DNA from 2 places in the Paraburkholderia sp. J7 genome. Region 2 is predicted to be linked to the other one. Evidence: riboswitches for the same ligand, from Rfam matches in the RefSeq annotation. Region 2 holds a riboswitch; the other holds the start of a gene.
What was found. A riboswitch is a leader RNA that binds a small molecule or an ion and turns the genes downstream of it on or off. The one in region 2 is predicted to bind thiamine pyrophosphate.
Positions count from the first base shown of each region.

Region 1 (8,692 bases), on a different contig from region 2:
GGCGCGCATGCGTATGGTCGTCATTCTTGTTCTCCTTCTTATTGGGCCGCCGAAGCCGCCGGTGCCGACGCCGGTGCCGACGCCGGGGCCGGCGCGGGTGCCGCAGCAGGCGCCGCATCCGTGCTCGCGCCGCTGGACGGCTTGGCGGCGCCCGAATCGGCCGCCTTGCTATAGAGGAACTGGCCGATCAGGTTTTCGAGCACGATGGCCGACTGCGTCATCGAAATGGTGTCGCCGGCCTTGAGCATTTCCGAGTCGCCGCCCGGCTCGAGTCCGATGTACTGCTCGCCGAGCAGGCCGGACGTCAGGATCTTCGCCGACGTGTCCTTCGGAAACTGGTATTGCTGGTCGAGGTTGATCGTCACCAGCGCCTGATAGGTGTTCGAGTCGAAGCCGATCGAGGCCACGCGGCCCACGGTCACGCCGGCGCTCTTCACCGGAGCACGCGGCTTGAGTCCGCCGATATTGTCGAACTTGAGCTTCACCGGGTAGGTGGACTGGAACGACAGCGAACTCATGTTGCCGGCCTTCAGCGCAAGAAACAGCAGCGCGATAAAGCCCAGCACCACAAACAGGCCGACCCAAAAGTCGAGAGCATTCTTTTTCATCGTCATCCCAATGAGAATCCGTTGCGGCGACGCTGATACGCACGCCGCGCGGCCGGGTCACTGCCCGGCGTCTTTAGCTGAACATCAGCGCGGTGAGCAGGAAGTCGAGGCCGAGCACCGCGAGCGACGCGTACACGACCGTCTTCGTGGTCGCGCGCGACACGCCTTCAGGCGTGGGCTTCGCCTCGTAGCCCTGATAGAGCGCGGTGAAGGTCACGGCGAAGCCGAACACGATGCTCTTCATCACGCCGTTGCCCACGTCTGCCCAGACGTCCACGCCGCCCTGCATTTGCGACCAGAACGCGCCGGCGTCCACGCCGATCAGCAGCACGCCGACCACGTAGCCGCCCAGAATGCCGACCGCGCTGAAGATAGCCGCGAGGATCGGCATGGCGATCACGCCCGCCCACATGCGCGGCGCGACCACCACGCGCACGGGGTCCACGGCCATCATTTCCATGGCCGTGAGCTGCTCGCCCGCTTTCATGAGGCCGATCTCGGCCGTGAGCGACGTGCCTGCGCGGCCCGCGAACAACAGCGCGGTGACGACGGGCCCGAGTTCACGCACGAGCGAGAGCGCGACCAGCAGCCCGAGCGCCTGCTCGGAGCCGTAGCGGTTGAGCGTGTAGTAGCCCTGCAGGCCAAGCACGAAGCCCACGAACAGGCCCGACACGGCAATGATCAACAGCGAATAATTACCGACGAAGTGGATCTGCTTCGTGACAAGGCGCGGCCGGCGCAGCAGCGGAAAGAATTCGAGGACGAGGCGCACGAAAAAGCGCGTGGCGTGCCCCGCACGCGCGATGGTTTCGAGCACCGTACGCCCGATCGAGCTGATGGCGCCGATCATGAGTGGCCTCCGCCGATGCCGAAGTCCGCTGCGAGCGGCTGGTTCGACGGGTAATGGAACCGGAACGGGCCGTCCGGCGCGCCGTCGATAAACTGGCGCACGATCGGATCGGTCGAGGCGCGCAGTTCGTCGGGCGTGCCCTCGGCCTGCACGCGGCCGTTCGCGACGAAATATACGTAGTCGGCGATCGCGAACGACTCGGGCACGTCGTGCGTGACGAGGATCGAGGTCGCGCCGAGCGCGTCGTTGAGCGTGCGGATGAGGTTCGCGGTGATGCCGAGCGAAATCGGGTCGAGACCCGCGAACGGCTCGTCGTACATCATGAGTTCGGGGTCGAGCGCGATGGCGCGGGCGAGCGCGACGCGGCGCGCCATGCCGCCCGAGATTTCCGACGGCGCGAGGTCGCGCGCGCCGCGCAGGCCGACGGCGTTGAGCTTCATGAGCACGAGGTCGCGGATCAGCTCTTCGGGAAGATCGGTGTGCTCGCGCAGCGCGAAAGCCACGTTCTCGAATACCGACATGTCGGTGAAGAGCGCGCCGAACTGGAAGAGCATGCCCATCTTGCGGCGCAGGGCGTAGAGGCCGTCGCGCGATTGCGCGCCGACGTCCTGCCCGCCGAACAGCACCTGGCCGCGCTGGGCGCGAACGAGGCCGCCGATCAAGCGCAGCACTGTCGTTTTTCCGCCACCGGAACCGCCCATGACTGCCACCACCTGACCGCGCGGGAAGCGCATGTTCAGGCCGGACAGGACGAGCCGATCGCCGTAGCCGAAGTCGACGTCGCGCAGTTCCAGTAGGGTCTCAGAGGTTGAGGGCACGTGGCTGACTGTCCATTTACACGAAGGCGGGATTATAGGGCCATCGTGTAAAACCTGCCGTGACGCACCCTGATCCGTTGATGTAAGCCGCGCCACCCGCTACTGCGGGTTGCGGCCCCCTGGCCGGAGGGTGCGCACGCGGCGCAGCCTCCAAGCCAGGGCGGACCATTATTGCGTAAACGCGTTGCGCAATGCAGCAACCGCGGCAGCCGGATCGGCCGCCTCGGTCACCGCGCGCACCACCGCCGCGCTGCCCGCGCCCGTGGCGAGCACTTCCGGCAGCACATTGCCGTCGATGCCGCCGATCGCCACCATCGGCACGACGCCGTCCAGCAGTTTCACGTAGCGGGCGAGACGCGCGAGGCCCTGGGGCGCCGTGGGCATCGCCTTGGTCGTGGTGGCGAAGACGGCGCCGCATGCGAGGTAGCTCGGACGGAAATGGAGCGCCGTGAGCATTTCGAAGTAGCCGTGCGTCGACAGGCCAAGGCGCACGCCTGCCGCCGCGATCGCGCCGAGGTCGGCTTCGCGCAGGTCTTCCTGGCCGAGGTGCACGCCGTAGGCGCCGGCCGCGACGGCCTCCTGCCAGTGATCGTTGATGAAAAGCTGCGCGTCGTGCTTGCGGCCCGCCGCGACGCAGCGCTCGATTTCGTTCGCGAGCGCAGGGGATTTCGGTTGCTTGCTGCGCAACTGCACCGTCTTCACGCCGTAGTCGAGCACGCGCTCGACCCAGTCGGCCGTCGGCAGCACCGGATACAGGCCAAGCTTCGCGGGGCACGGTGCGAACGGCTGCGCAGGCGCGGCAGGCAGGCCCAGCACGCGCGGAAAGCGCTTGATGTCGACGGGCCAGGCGTCGGCCCGCTCTTCGTCGCCGTCGCGCCAGGCGAGCGCGAGCACGAGCGCGTCGTGCGGGTCGAACCCGCAGTCGAGGAACGCCGCCAGCGCGGGGATCCAGTCTTCCGCCAGCTCGCCTTCGAGCGCGTAGCGCTCGCCGCCCAGATGCAACGTGGCGCGCGCGGCCTTCGGGTTCTCGCCGGCGGCTTCGATCACGCCCGCGCCGTCGGTCATCCAGCGCGCGATGTGGGTCAGATGCGGCGCCGCGTCGGTGACGATGATGAGATCGCCGCCGTTGGGCGCGTCAGGCGGCGTGAGACAGATGCGCCACGGCGCATGCGTGGGCTGCCAGTCGCCGAGGCGTGCGCGGATGCGCTCCGCCGTTTCGGTCAGTTCGTCGGCGGGCGGCCAGAACAGTTCGCGGTCCTGCAGTCGCAGCGTTTCAGTCATCGCTTGTCTCCATCCTGGTGCCAGAACGGCATGCCAACCACGGGCGTGCTCGCAACCGCCGCCTCGCGCTCGGCCATCGGCCCGGCTAGAAACGCGGCGCGCCCCGCCTCGACCCCCAGCGCGAACGCACGCGCCATCGCCTCGGGGTGCGTGGCCTGCGAAACGGCCGTATTGAGCAGCACGCCGTCGAAGCCCCACTCCATCACCTGGCAGGCATGCGACGGCACGCCGAGACCCGCATCGACGATCAGCGGCACATCAGGCAAGCGCTCGCGCAGCACGCGCAGACCGTACGGATTGATCACGCCCTTGCCGGTGCCGATCGGGGCGCCCCATGGCATGAGCGCTTCGCAGCCCGCGTCGAGCAGACGGCGGCCGATCACGAGGTCCTCGGTGCAGTACGGCAGCACCTTGAAGCTGTCCTTCACGAGGCGCGCTGCGGCCTCGATCAGGCCGACCGGGTCGGGCTGCAGCGTGTAGTCGTCGCCGATCAGTTCGAGCTTGATCCAGTCGGTTTCGAAGACTTCGCGCGCCATATGTGCGGTCGTGACCGCCTCGTTGACGGTGAGGCAGCCAGCCGTGTTCGGCAGGAGCGGCACGCCCTGGCGCTTGAGCAGATCGAAAAAGCCCGCTTCGGCGGTGCCCTCGTTCATCTGGCGGCGCAGCGCGACGGTGATCATGCCGGGGCGCGCGGCCGCCATCGAGTCGGCGAGCGACTGCAGCGACGGATAGCGCGACGTGCCAAGCAGCACGCGGCTCGCGAAGGTTTCGCCGTAGAGCGTGAGCGCGTCGGCGGTGGGTGTGATGGTCATGGGTTGGAATCCTTGGGCGGTGTCGTGAAAGCGCTCGCGATACATGCGATGCGCGCGACCGGTGGCCTGGGCGAGCGAGGCTCAGCCACCGGCCACGGGGCTCACGACGTCGAGGCGGTCGCCCGCCTGGAGCGAGCGAGCGCCATGCTGGGCGCGCGCCACGAAATCGCCATTCAACGCGACGGCGAACGGCGGACGCGCGCCGAATGCAGCGAGCGCATCGGCGACAGTCGCGCCCTCGGGCAGCGTGATCGGCTTCTGGTTGATATGAATGTCCATGGCAAATACGTTCTCAGACTACGGTTTGATTCTGGCGATGCGTCACGCCGGCTCGTGTGCGCCCTGCGCGTGCAGCATCTCGCTCCAGCGCGACGCGCGGCGCAGCGACTCGAAGGACTCGGCGTCGTTCACGCGCGCGTCGAGCAGCGCTTGCGCAATGCGCGCGGCTTCGTCGGCGACTTCCGGCGCGATCATGAAGCCGTGACGGTAGAGACCGTTCACGCGCAGCGTGGTCTTGCCGTCCCAGATGAGCGCCGGGCGGTGGTCGGGCAGCGTCGGGCGGCACTGCGTGTTCAATTCGAGGATGCGCGCCTCGCCGAACGCCGGATGCACCGCAAACGCCGCGCTCAGCAGCTCGAGCGCCGAGCGCACGCTCACGGGCGAACGGTCCTCGCCTTCGATCTCGGTCGCGCCGATCACGAAGACGTCGTTCTCCTTGGGCGCGATATAGAGCGGATAGCGCGGATGCAAAAGCCGCACGGGGCGCGTGAGCGTGATGCCCGGCGCGTGCACGCGCGCGACCTCGCCGCGAATGCCGCGCAAACCCGGCAGCACAGGTTTGGCGCCTAGCCCGCGACAGTCGATCGTCACGCGCGCGGGCGGCGGATTAGCCTCGTCGACCGTGGTGTGCCAGTGCGTTTGCACGCCGCGCTCGGCCAGCCCCGCCGCCAGCGCGGCCAACGCCTGGCGATTGTCGAGCTGGCCCTCGCCTTCGAGCAGCCAGCCGCGCGCGAAGCGCCCGGCGAGCGCCGGTTCGGCGGCGTCGAGCTGCGCGCCGGCGAGCGCGACGAAGTTCGCGTCGGCCAGCGAACGCGGCGCGTTGGCGCGCACGCGGCGCTCGAAGAGCGGGGCTTCGGTGCGATCGGCGGTATGCCAGACCACGAGCGTGCCATTGCGCTGGAAGAACACGGGCTCCGGCAACTCGGCCAGGATGCGCGGCCAGGTTTCGAGCGACGCGACACCAAGCTCGGTGATGAGCAACTCGGCCACGGCGGCCTCCGCGAGCGGCGCGAGCATGGCCGCCGCGACCCAGGCCGCGGCCTCGCCGCCTTCGGGGCCGCCACGCTCGTAGAGCGCGACGCGATGGCCGGAGCCAGCGAGCCGCCATGCGACGAGCCGGCCGCTCAGACCGCCGCCGAGCACGGCGAAGTCGGGCACGCTGCCCGCACTACGGTGATGGGCGCGACTCATGACGACGCTCCGTCACGCAGCGCGAACGCGATAAAAATCGGGGAACAAAGAGAATAGGCGGTCATCGTATCCTTTCCGTACGGCAGCAGCAGACGTACCCAAGGACGAAACCGGCTGGCAAGGCCGACCGTGGAGGCTATGCGGCGCAGACGGCCCGTACGTCCCGATAAGGAATTCGTACGAACCCGTGCGCCCAAAGCGCAGCCCGGCGGGAATCCTGGCGCCCGAGCAAATGCTGGGCGCTCCGGTAAGACTTTCTGGAAACTTCCCGCGCCGGTATTACCCGGATCGGGTGCGAAGGGTCTCTCTCAGCCTCAGTACGGCATGCCCCGCATACCGGTGAAGCACCCCTGTTTCGTCAAGGTCGATTAGACCACAAAAGGCGCGCGGCCCGCAAACCTCGGCGGAACGGGCCTCCTGCTCTGGCACAATGGCCTGAACCCGCCGCTTTCGCCTCACGAGCCCGCGCGGTGAGACAATGAGCGCCACGCTACGGCGGCGCCGGCGTGCGCTTTTGTCTCCGCTTTTTGCTCATTAAGACTCACTTAAGCGCCCGGCGACAGAATCGCTGCAAAAATCGCTGCACCGCAGCCGCCATGCGGCACGCAGCGCATGCCCCCAGCGGGCGGCCACACCTTCAGGATGCACATGACCAATCAACCTGCCCGCGCCACGCCCGATCAGAACGAGCACCAGAAGATCACCGCGTGGAGCCTGATCAAGCCCTACTGGGTCTCCGAGGAACGCTGGATCGCCTGGGGGCTGCTCGTCGCGATCATCGTGATGAACCTGCTCGTCGTGTGGATCAACGTGCGGCTCAACGGCTGGAGCGCGGAGTTCTACAACGCGTTGCAGGCCAAGGACGTCAAGCGCTTTCCGCCGCTGTTGATGACCTTCACCGAACTGGCGTTCGGCTTCATCATCCTCGCGGTGTATGGCCGGTATCTGCGCCAGATGCTCGGGTTTCGCTGGCGCCAGTGGCTCACCACGCGCTTTCTGAGCGACTGGCTCGGCAAGGGCGCGTTCTACCGCATCGAGCGCGACCGCCTCGCCGATAACCCCGACCAGCGGATCAGCGACGACCTCCAGTCGTTCGCCACGACCACGCTCTCGCTCACGCTCGACCTGCTCTCCACGGTCGTCACGCTGATCTCGTTCATCACGATCCTGTGGACGCTCGCGGGTGCGCTCACGATCACGCTGGGCGGCACGCCGCTCGCGATTCCCGGCTACATGGTCTGGGCCGCCGCGCTCTACGCCGTGTTCGGCTCGCTCGTGATCCAGAAGGTCGGCCACCCGCTCGTGTCGATCAACTACCAGCAACAAAAGGTGGAGGCGGACTTCCGCTTCGGCCTGATCCGCCTGCGCGAGAACGCCGAGCAGATCGCCCTCTACGACGGCATGGACACGGAGCGCGGCAACGCGCAAGGCCTCTTCCAGCACATCCGAGAGAACTGGTGGCGCGTGATGAAGTACACGAAGCGCCTCACCTTCGTGCTGAGCTTCTACGGCCAGATCGCCATCATCTTCCCGCTCGTGGTGGCCGCGCCGCGCTACTTCGCGGGCGCCTTCACGTTCGGCGTGCTCATGCAGATTTCGCAGGCATTCGGCACCGTGAGCGATTCGTTCTCGTGGTTCATCAACAGTTACTCCACGCTGGTCGAATGGCGCGCCACCGTGAATCGTCTGCGCGAATTCGTGCGTGTGGTGCACTCGCCGCGCCTGAAGGAATCGGTCTCGCCCGCCACCGAGCACGGCGGCATCAACCTGCACTTCATCGACAGCAACGAGCTCGCCACCGAGCACCTCAAGCTCGCGCTGCCCAACGGCATGCCGCTTTCCGAAGTGCGCGACATCGCCATCAAGCCAGGTTCGCGCTGGCTCGTGCGTGGCCCCTCGGGCGCAGGCAAGAGCACGCTCATGCGCGCGCTCGCGGGCCTCTGGCCGTTCGGTGAAGGCTCGATCGACGCGCCTGTCGATGCACGCATGATGTTCATCCCGCAGCAGAGCTATCTGCCCATCGGCACGCTCAAGGCAGCGCTCACCTACCCCTCGCCCGCCGACGACTATAGCGACGAAGATTGCCGCGAAGCGCTGCGCGCCTGCCGCCTCGAAGAATATGCGGATCGTCTCGGCGAATCGGCGCACTGGACGCGCGTGCTCTCGCCGGGCGAGCAGCAACGCCTTGCGGGCGCGCGCGTGCTGCTGCACAAACCCGACTATCTGTTCCTCGACGAAGCAACGAGCGCGCTCGACCCCGACAACGAAAGCCGTCTCTACAAGCTGTTCGTGGAGCGCCTGCCGAAGGCAGCGATCGTGAGCGTGGCGCACCGCGAGTCGCTTGCGGCGTACCACCACGAAACGCTCGAGATCGAGCGTATGCCTGAAGAGCGGGTTGCCGCGTGAGCGCAAGCGCGGCGCGCGTCGTGCTGATCACGGGCGCGGGCTCGGGTATCGGTGCGGCGCTCGCGCGTCGCATCGCAGCGCCAGATGTTTCGTTGATGCTGCACGCGCGCGGCGCGGACGAGGCGTCGCGCGCCCGTCTCATGACCGTCATGGCGGACTGTGAGCAGCGGGGCGCGATCTGCGCCACAACCTGCGGCGATCTCGCGGAGCGCGGCAACGCAGCGGCACTCGTTGATGCCACGCTTGCGCACTTCGGCGCGCTCGACCAAATCGTGGCCAACGCCGGGCATGCGCAGCGCCAGACGCTCGCCGCGCTCGACGCCGCGTCGCTCGAAGGCGCATTCGCGGCCATGCCCGCCGCGTTCGCTGCGCTCGTGCAACGCGCGCAGCCGGCGCTGGAACGCTCGGCCCGTGCCCGCGTGGTCGCGCTCAGTTCGTTCGTCGCGC
Region 1 covers NZ_CAJMYZ010000037.1:28,446-37,137, reverse strand. Annotated here, with positions in the region: gene U5A58_RS37385 (VacJ family lipoprotein) at 1-24, opposite strand, end outside; gene mlaD (outer membrane lipid asymmetry maintenance protein MlaD) at 39-608, opposite strand; gene mlaE (lipid asymmetry maintenance ABC transporter permease subunit MlaE) at 682-1,458, opposite strand; gene U5A58_RS37370 (ABC transporter ATP-binding protein) at 1,455-2,276, opposite strand; gene thiE (thiamine phosphate synthase) at 2,445-3,557, opposite strand; gene U5A58_RS37360 (thiazole synthase) at 3,554-4,369, opposite strand; gene thiS (sulfur carrier protein ThiS) at 4,451-4,648, opposite strand; gene U5A58_RS37350 (FAD-dependent oxidoreductase) at 4,691-5,839, opposite strand; TPP riboswitch at 6,088-6,201, opposite strand; gene U5A58_RS37345 (ABC transporter ATP-binding protein/permease) at 6,488-8,245, shown strand; gene U5A58_RS37340 (SDR family NAD(P)-dependent oxidoreductase) at 8,242-8,692, shown strand, end outside.
Region 1: linked by a shared signal. The riboswitch ahead of U5A58_RS37350 (FAD-dependent oxidoreductase) and the one ahead of thiC (phosphomethylpyrimidine synthase ThiC) in region 2 are both predicted to bind thiamine pyrophosphate.

Region 2 (8,692 bases):
GCTGCCCGAGAGGAACACCGCGACCCAGCCGAGAAAGGCTGAAACCAGCGGGAAGAACGCGCCGACCGAAGCCACGCCGAGACCGAGCGTATAGGTGAGCCCCGAATAGTTCATGAGGAACGCGAGCCCGACGATGGTCGCGACCGTGAGGATGGCGATGCGCGTCTGCCCCCAGGTATCGACGATCGCGCTGCCGAAATCGGCGGGCTTCAGGCGCACGACGAACGCGGTGATGATGGCCGCAACGAGGATCGCCGTGCCGGTGGCGAGCGGCTGGAAGTCCCAGATCGCGCCATAGGGCGTGTTGTAGAGCGTGATGAACACGGCCTTGTCGAGGCCCGGCCACGGCACTTTCACGTCGCCGATCGTAAAGATCTTCGCGACGGTCCAGATGATCACCACGGCCGCGACGATGATCCACGGATACCAGCCCTGTGCACCCGTCACGGCGCCGCGTGTCTCCTTCGCGCGATCGACCTTGATGGCGAAGCGCGGATCGGGCACAGGCTTCCATACGCGCAGGAACAGGATGGTGAGGATCAGCGAGACGAGCGACGAGAGCACGTCGGTGAGGCTGTAGTTGATGAAGTTGGCCGTGACGAACTGCGTGAGGGCGAAGCTGCCGCCCGCGACGAGCAGCACCGGCCAGATGCGCAGCATGCTGCTCACGCCCGCATAGATCGCGATCACGTAGAACGGCAGCAGCAACGCGAAGAACGGCAACTGGCGGCCGACCATCTGGCCGAGCAGATCGGCGGGCAGGTGCGTCACGGCGCCGAGCACGGTGATCGGCACGCCGAGCGCGCCGAACGCGACAGGCGCCGTATTGAAGATGAGCGTAAAGGTCAGGGCTTCGAGTGCCGGGAAGCCGAGCATGATGAGCAGCGAACTCGTAATGGCGACGGGCGTGCCGAAGCCGGAAATCCCTTCAAACAGCGCGCCGAACGAGAAACCGACCACGACGAGCACGATGCGCCGGTCGTTGGGCAGATTGTCGAGCAGCCACATGCGAAACGCCGCGAAACGGCCTGAGCGCAGCGCGATGTTGTAGAGCAGGATCGCCGTGACGACGATCCACATCACCGGCCATAGCGCGAATACCACGCCCGCGAGCACCGAGCTGATCGCGAGATTGACTGGAAACTGCCAGCCGGCGATCGCGACGATCAGACCGACTACGAGTCCTGCGAGTGAGGCTTGCCAGGCGGGCCGCCGCGCCCAGCCCAGCAGGGCCAGCACGGTGACAATGGGCAGCACGGCGATGAGAAACGAAAACAGCAGCGAATTGCCGATAGGGGTCAGCAGCTGGTGGAACATCACGTCTCCTTTATGCTGGTTCGTTATCGGCGCAGCAATGCGGCAGCGTGCGCCGGGGCGCGTCGTCGGCTGTGGAGTTCGGTGCCCGGCCAGGCGGCCGAGTTAAGGCGGTGCTTCAATCCCCGCTAGCCCACTTGGAGGATAGATAACGAGACGGGAGCGTCAAGGAGGGAAAGTACGGTCCGGCACCGTTTTGCGGTGCGTGTCGCAGCGCAGTATCGCGCGTGAGTGTCAGTGATGCCAGTGTCCGCCGCCGCCGCTCCAGTAGCCGAAGCCGAATGAGACGGCGGGCGCGCCCCAGCCCCAGCCGTACGCGGGGTAAGGGTAATACGCGGGGTAGGCGGCCGGATAAGCCGGATAAGCGGTCCACGCAGGCACGGCGATCGCAACGGGCTGCGTGGAATAGAGCGGACCGGGATACTGTGCGTCGGGCACGGCGAGTGGCGCGGGGTTCGGCGCGGTTTGCACGACTGCGGTTTCCTGCTGGGTGGCGGCTACGGGCACGGTGCCGTAGTAGTAGGGCGGGTAGCCGTAGGGGGCGTAGTAGTAGCAGCCGGAAAGCGCGGGGAGCAGGGTCGCGGCGGCGATCACAAGCACTAACGGACGTTTCATGGCGGGCTCCGCGAATGGCGAACGGCCGCGCAGGGTTATCGCGTTCAGGCTCAGGCCGTTTGATCGTTCGAGCTTACGCCGTACCTGTGGGTTTTGCGTTGCGGCTCGTTAACGGAATGTTTCAAGCCAATCGTTCAAGCGCATGTTTCACTTCGCGCGTGCGTTGACGCTTGACCCACGCAAACGCGGCGCAGCCCGTGAGGGTCTGCGCCGCGCATCCTTCCCTGATGCACGCCTTGAATGGCGTGTTGCCTGTCATGTCGTTACTGTTGCGTGCCGTCGCACCGATCGTGAGGCTAAACGCGTAGCCGCATCGTCGGTTCGTCCGGCCTTAAGGCCTTAGTGCTTGCCTTGATGCTTACTTGCCAACCTGATTGCCGATCAAGCCGCCGACTGCCGCGCCGCCCACGGTGGAGAGTGCATTGCCGCCAATCGCAGCGCCGGCCACACCGCCCACGCCCGCACCGATGACCGTATCGCGGTCGCGTCTCGACATGTTGTCGCATGCAGTCAGGCTGCCCAGCACGGCGACGAGTGTCGTTACCGTGAGCAGCATGCCTGCGCGTTTGAGTGTTGTCATGGGTCGACTCCCTACGCATAGTGCGTTTGAGTGTGAGGTGCGACTTGCGCTTCGCGCACACGCCGCGCCTCCAATACCCTCATCCTAGGCAGCCGACCCGTATCCGGGTGTGTGCGCTTGTCAGAGAGTTGTGGGAGTCGTTAGAAAATGTATCGGCGGGCCGCAAGGGCCCGCCTGGGACGCGGTGAGCTTACTGGCGCTGATAAATCTCGGCGCCTTGCTTGATGAACTCGACCGCCTTCACTTCCATGCCTTTTTTCAGGGCTTCGTCATCGCTCACGCCCTGCTTCGCGGCGAAGTCGCGCACGTCCTGGGTGATCTTCATCGAGCAGAAGTGCGGGCCGCACATCGAGCAGAAGTGCGCGACCTTGGCCGAGTCCTTCGGCAGCGTTTCGTCGTGGAACTCGCGCGCCTTGTCCGGATCGAGACCGAGGTTGAACTGGTCTTCCCAGCGGAACTCGAAGCGCGCCTTCGACAACGCGTTGTCGCGCACCTGCGCGCCCGGATGACCCTTCGCAAGATCGGCCGCATGCGCCGCGAGCTTGTACGTGATGATGCCTTCCTTCACGTCGTCCTTGTTCGGCAAGCCCAGGTGTTCCTTCGGCGTGACGTAGCAAAGCATGGCCGTGCCGAACCAGCCGATCATCGCGGCGCCGATGCCCGAAGTGATGTGGTCGTAGCCCGGCGCGATGTCGGTGGTGAGCGGCCCGAGCGTGTAGAAGGGCGCTTCCTTGCACCAGTCGAGCTGGAGATCCATGTTCTCCTTGATGAGCTGCATCGGCACGTGGCCCGGGCCTTCGATCATCACCTGCACGTCGTGCTTCCACGCGATCTGCGTGAGTTCGCCGAGCGTCTTCAGTTCGCCGAGTTGCGCTTCGTCGTTGGCGTCGTAGATCGAGCCGGGGCGCAGGCCGTCGCCGAGCGAGAAGCTCACGTCGTATTCCTTCATGATTTCGCAGATCTCTTCGAAATGCTCATAAATGAAGGACTCCTTGTGATGCGCGAGGCACCACTTGGCCATGATCGAGCCGCCGCGCGAGACGATGCCCGTCATGCGGTTCGCGGTGAGCGGCACGTATTGCAGGCGCACGCCCGCGTGGATCGTGAAGTAGTCCACGCCTTGCTCGGCCTGTTCGATGAGCGTGTCGCGGAACATTTCCCACGTGAGGTCTTCGGCTTTGCCGTTGACCTTTTCGAGCGCCTGGTAAATCGGCACCGTACCGATCGGCACCGGCGAGTTGCGGATGATCCACTCGCGCGTTTCGTGAATGTGCTTGCCGGTCGAAAGATCCATGACCGTGTCGCCGCCCCAGCGGATCGCCCACGTCATCTTGTCGACTTCCTCGCCGATCGACGACGTGACCGCGGAATTGCCGATGTTGGCGTTGATCTTCACGAGGAAGTTGCGGCCGATGATCATCGGCTCGCTTTCCGGGTGGTTGATGTTCGCCGGGATGATTGCTCGGCCCCGCGCGATTTCCTCGCGCACGAACTCGGGCGTGATCTCCTGAAGGGCGTTCGCGCCGAAAGCCGCTGCGCCGAACGCCTGGCCCGGATGCTGGCGGCCCATCATCGCCGCGAGCTTCGCGCCGTTCGGGCCGCTGGCCTTGAGGCTTTCCAGATACTCGGCGCGGCGCTGGTTCTCGCGAATCGCGATGTACTCCATTTCCGGCGTGATGATGCCTTGGCGCGCGTAGTGCATCTGCGTGACGTTCTTGCCGGCCTTCGCGCGGCGCGGCGTGCGATGCAGGCCCGGGAAACGCAGCTCCGCCGTTGCGGGGTCGGCGGCGCGCTCGCGGCCGTATTCGGAGGAGAGGCCCGGCAGGGCTTCGGTGTCGCCGCGCGTTTCGATCCAGCTCTGGCGCAGCGCGGGCAGGCCCGCGCGAATGTCGATCTTCGCTTCCGGGTCGGTGTACGGACCCGAGGTGTCGTAGACGTAGATCGGCGGGTTCTTCTCGCCGCCGAAGCCCGTGGGCGTATCCGCCTGCGTGATTTCGCGCATCGGCACGCGGATATCGGGCTGCGATCCGGTCACGTAGATCTTGCGGGAATTGGGCAGCGGCGCGATCGCGGCTTCGTCGACGTGCGCGTTGGCGGAAATGAACTTCGGATTCGCGTTCATGCGTCTCTCTCTCCATGCAATGCAAAGTGGGAACAGCGGCTTAGCAGGAGACGAGACGGAACGTGGACGGACTTCGCTGTGATGGATGAGGCGTTGAGCGATGTTGCGAAGTCCGGACGCTTCCCTGCGCTGGCATTATCCAGATCAGGTTCAAAGGGTATTTCTCACCCGCGAAATACGCAGCACGACTTTCGTTCGATGCGGCGCATAACGCAGGACCCCCGCGTAAGCAAGGCCAAACGATACACCGCGCTGCGACGATCTGGCAAGTGCCTTCGCGCGCGAGATGTGTCACGCGCGCGGAACTTACAGCGTGAAATCCTTCGAGGCTTCTGGCTGAAACAGGATGCGTTCGATTTTCAGTGTTTCGACCGCGCCGCCCGGCGTCGTGAAGCGCACGGCGTTGCCCCGTTTGGCGCCGAGCAGCGCGAGACCCGCTGGCGAAAACACGTTCAGCCGCCCGGCGTCGACGTTCGCCTCATGGGGATAGACGACGGTGTACGTGAGGGCTTCGCCGTTGCGCTCGTCCACGAGCGTCACCTGCGAGTTCATCGTCACGACATTGGCGGCGACGTCGCGCGGCTCCACGATTACGGCGTGTTCGAGCAGGTCGTCGAGCATGGTTTGACGGGCCAGTGCGGCGCCGGGTTCAGCGGCGCATTTCTCGAGGCGGGCGACGTCGAGTTCGGTGAGGTAGCGGATTTTTTTCGACATGACGGTTCTCCTTGCGATCCAGATGAAAGTCGAGGGACGGGCGAGGGCTGGCGGGCGAAATCGCGCAATGGCGCGCGGGCCGCAGCGGGGCGCAACGGATCGGCCCGGAGCCCGACCGAACGGCTCCGATGGCTTGGGGAGGCAGGTTCAGTGCGGACGCCGGGCGGCGGAAAGCGGGGCGGACAGAGGAGGCAGGGCGCGCGCTCGGGTGGACAGCGGCCGCGCCGCCGTTCGCTCGCGGCCGGCTCGCGCACGCGCCGGCGCGCTGCGCAAACTGCGCGGCGGCAAGACGGGGACGGGACGCGAAACAAGCAAAAACATGGCGAACGGCGTGTTAGAAATGAAGTAAATGAAAGTTAAACGAAAGATTCGACCATGCTAGCACGATCTCACGAACCTGGCGCGACGCTGTCGCAGCACCGCGATAGGGTGCGCGATCGGCCATTCCGGCTCGCGCTTCGCACTGTGACGCGAACACAACGACACACCGCGCATAAAGCATCCTGAAAGCATCCGCGACGACCGGCGTTGTTGCATAATGCGGTTCGCCCGTCCCGGGTGTCCTTCGCACTCCGTCCTTTTTCGCGTTCTTGCGCATCTGCACCATGCCGTCGAGCTTCACCCGTCCCGCCGCCTTGCCGCCGGGGCGCCCGCGGTTCTGCCCTTCATGTGCCGCGGCAAAATGACGATGCCTCCCCGTTTTCCTTCCCGCGTGAACCCCCAATCCTTCATGTCAACGGTCCTTCAGGCCGCCGCCGCGCTATGGCGTTTCGTGCGCGGCGTGCGGTTGCCGCAGTCGCGCGCCGGGCGCGTCGCGCTCTCGCTCGCGGTCGTCTACTTCGTTTGGGGCTCGACGTATCTCGGCGTGAAGGTTGCGCTCGAATCGTTCCCGCCGCTGCTGCTCTCCGGTTTGCGCAATCTGCTTGCCGGGATCGGGTTGTTCGTCTTTGCCATGCGCCGGCGACCCGTCATGCCGACCCTCCTCGAAGTGCGCAACGCGGGCGTGGTGGGCACGCTGCTCGTGGGCCTGTCGAGCGGCATGCTCGCCTACGGCATGCGGACCGTGGGCACTGGCACGGCGGCCGTGATGGTCGCCACAGTGCCGCTCTTCGCGACCGTGATCTCGGCGGTGACCGGGCGGCGCGTGGCGAAGGCCGAATGGGCCGCGGTCGCGCTCGGCCTCGTCGGCATTGCGATCCTGAGTCATGGCGGCGGTGCTTCGGGTTCGGCGGGCGGCAGCCTCGCGATTCTGTGTGGCGCGCTCTTCTGGGCGATCGGCGCACATCTGGCGGGCAAGCTCAGGTTGCCTACCGATCTGTTCATCGCGACGGCGCTGCAAATCGGCCTCGGCGGCGCCATTTCAACCTCGGTCGCGTGGATTAGCGGCGAGCGCATGGGCGAGTTGCACGTTCTGCCGCTCGTGGCGTTCTTCTACCTGATGTTCATCGGCACGATGGCGGCCTATGTCGCGTATGGCTATCTGATCCGCAATACCAGCCCGCTCGTGGCGAGCAGTTGCATGTACGTGAATCCCGTTGTTGCCGTCGCGCTCGGCGCGCTGCTGCTCGGCGAGCCGGTCACGAGCGGCACCGTCGTCGCGACCGTGCTGATTCTCGGTAGCGTGGGTTTGTCGTTTCTCTTCGACGACCGCCGCCGCACGTCCTCCTAAGCTCATCCTTTCGCGGCGACGCGCTTCGCCTCATCGCGCCACATTGGCGTGCGCGGCCGCCCCGCATGTGTGGTTCGGAGCGGCCGCATCTTCGTCGCTGACCGATCGATGCCAGACGCGATTACTTGGCCTTTTCCGCGGAGTTCGTGAGGGCGTGGCCGCCCGCGGAAACGTCCTCGCCGGCACCCGCCATCGTGTTGCAGGCCGAAAGCGCTGCCAGCGAAGCGGTAACGAGAAAGAGGGCAATCAGGCGTTTCATGAGGAAGTCCTCCACGGTGTCAAAGGTGGCCACTGTCCAGCACGTCGCGTGCCCGGTCATTTGTGCCTCCCTATGTGTCCGCCATCAGGTCCGCTGCTTGCGCTAGCACCGATGCAGGCGCGACATAGCGCAGCACATCCGGCCACAAGGAGGACTACGCCATGCTTCACTACGCCATCGTGTTTTTCATCATCGCGATCATTGCCGCTGTGTTCGGCTTCACCGGCATTGCCGCGGGCGCGGCCGAAATCGCCAAGATCCTGTTCTACATCTTCCTCGTGGTCTTCGTGGTCACGCTATTGCTAGGCGTGATGCACGGATGACGCACGCAATGCCAAACCGCTGCGCACCACCCCGTTCATGCATGCCATGTTTGAAGGAGAGTCAGATGTCGAAGACACACGCTTCGTTCGAGTTCGATCTCAAACGCGTGCGCGATGAAGCGCGCCGCAATCTCGACCAGGGATCGGTCACGCCGGACTACCCCGCGAATCGCCAGACCGTGCTCAAGCTGCTCAACGATTCGCTCGCCACGGAACTCGTGTGCGTGCTGCGCTACAAGCGGCACCATTTCATGGCGAAGGGCATCGAGTCCGAGTCGGTGGCGGCCGAGTTTCTTCAGCACGCGAACGAGGAGCAGCAGCACGCCGACATGCTCGCGGCGCGCATCGTGCAACTCGGCGGCGAGCCTGACTTCTCGCCGTCGACGCTGGTCGAGCGCTCGCACTCGGAATACAAGGAAGGCGCCGGCCTGAAGGACATGATCCGCGAGAATCTGATCGCGGAGCGCATCGCGATCGAAAGCTATCGCGCGATCATCAACTATCTCGGCCACGATGACACGACCACGCGGCGCATCTTCGAGCAAATCCTCGCGACGGAAGAGGAACACGCCGACGACATGACTGACCTGCTGTACGCGCACAAATAGCGCGCAGACTCGCCCTCAGGAAGAAGCCTGTGCGCCCGTGCCCACGCGCGGGCGCGTTGCATGGTGAATCCAGCCCGCGAGAGCCGTGAACGCAATGCCGGCCACGCACACGCCGATCCAGCCGAACGCATGCCAGGCCGTCACGCCCACGGCGGAGCCGGTTGCGCCGCCAATGAAGTAGCAGACCATGAACACCGTATTCACGCGGCTGCGCGCCTCGGGGCGCAGCGCGTAGATGCGCGACTGATTCGAGATCTGCGCGGCCTGCACGCCGACGTCGAGCACGATCACGCCGATCACGAGGCCGATCAGGCTCTTGCCGGAGAACGCGAAGATAACGAACGCGAGCGCCATCAGCACGATCGACATCGTGATGACCGCGCGCGGCCCGCGCTTGTCGGCCGAGCGGCCCGCCATGGGCGCGGCCATCGCGCCCGCCGCGCCGACGATGCCGAAAAGCCCCGCCACCTGCGGCCCGAGATGGAACG
Region 2 covers NZ_CAJMYZ010000006.1:344,847-353,538, reverse strand. Annotated here, with positions in the region: gene U5A58_RS12910 (L-lactate permease) at 1-1,317, opposite strand, end outside; gene U5A58_RS12905 (hypothetical protein) at 1,549-1,929, opposite strand; gene U5A58_RS12900 (glycine zipper 2TM domain-containing protein) at 2,288-2,509, opposite strand; gene thiC (phosphomethylpyrimidine synthase ThiC) at 2,700-4,631, opposite strand; TPP riboswitch at 4,735-4,864, opposite strand; gene U5A58_RS12890 (GreA/GreB family elongation factor) at 4,938-5,345, opposite strand; gene U5A58_RS12885 (EamA family transporter) at 6,076-7,014, shown strand; gene U5A58_RS12880 (entericidin A/B family lipoprotein) at 7,136-7,273, opposite strand; gene U5A58_RS12875 (DUF1328 family protein) at 7,435-7,596, shown strand; gene U5A58_RS12870 (ferritin-like domain-containing protein) at 7,662-8,204, shown strand; gene U5A58_RS12865 (MFS transporter) at 8,220-8,692, opposite strand, start outside.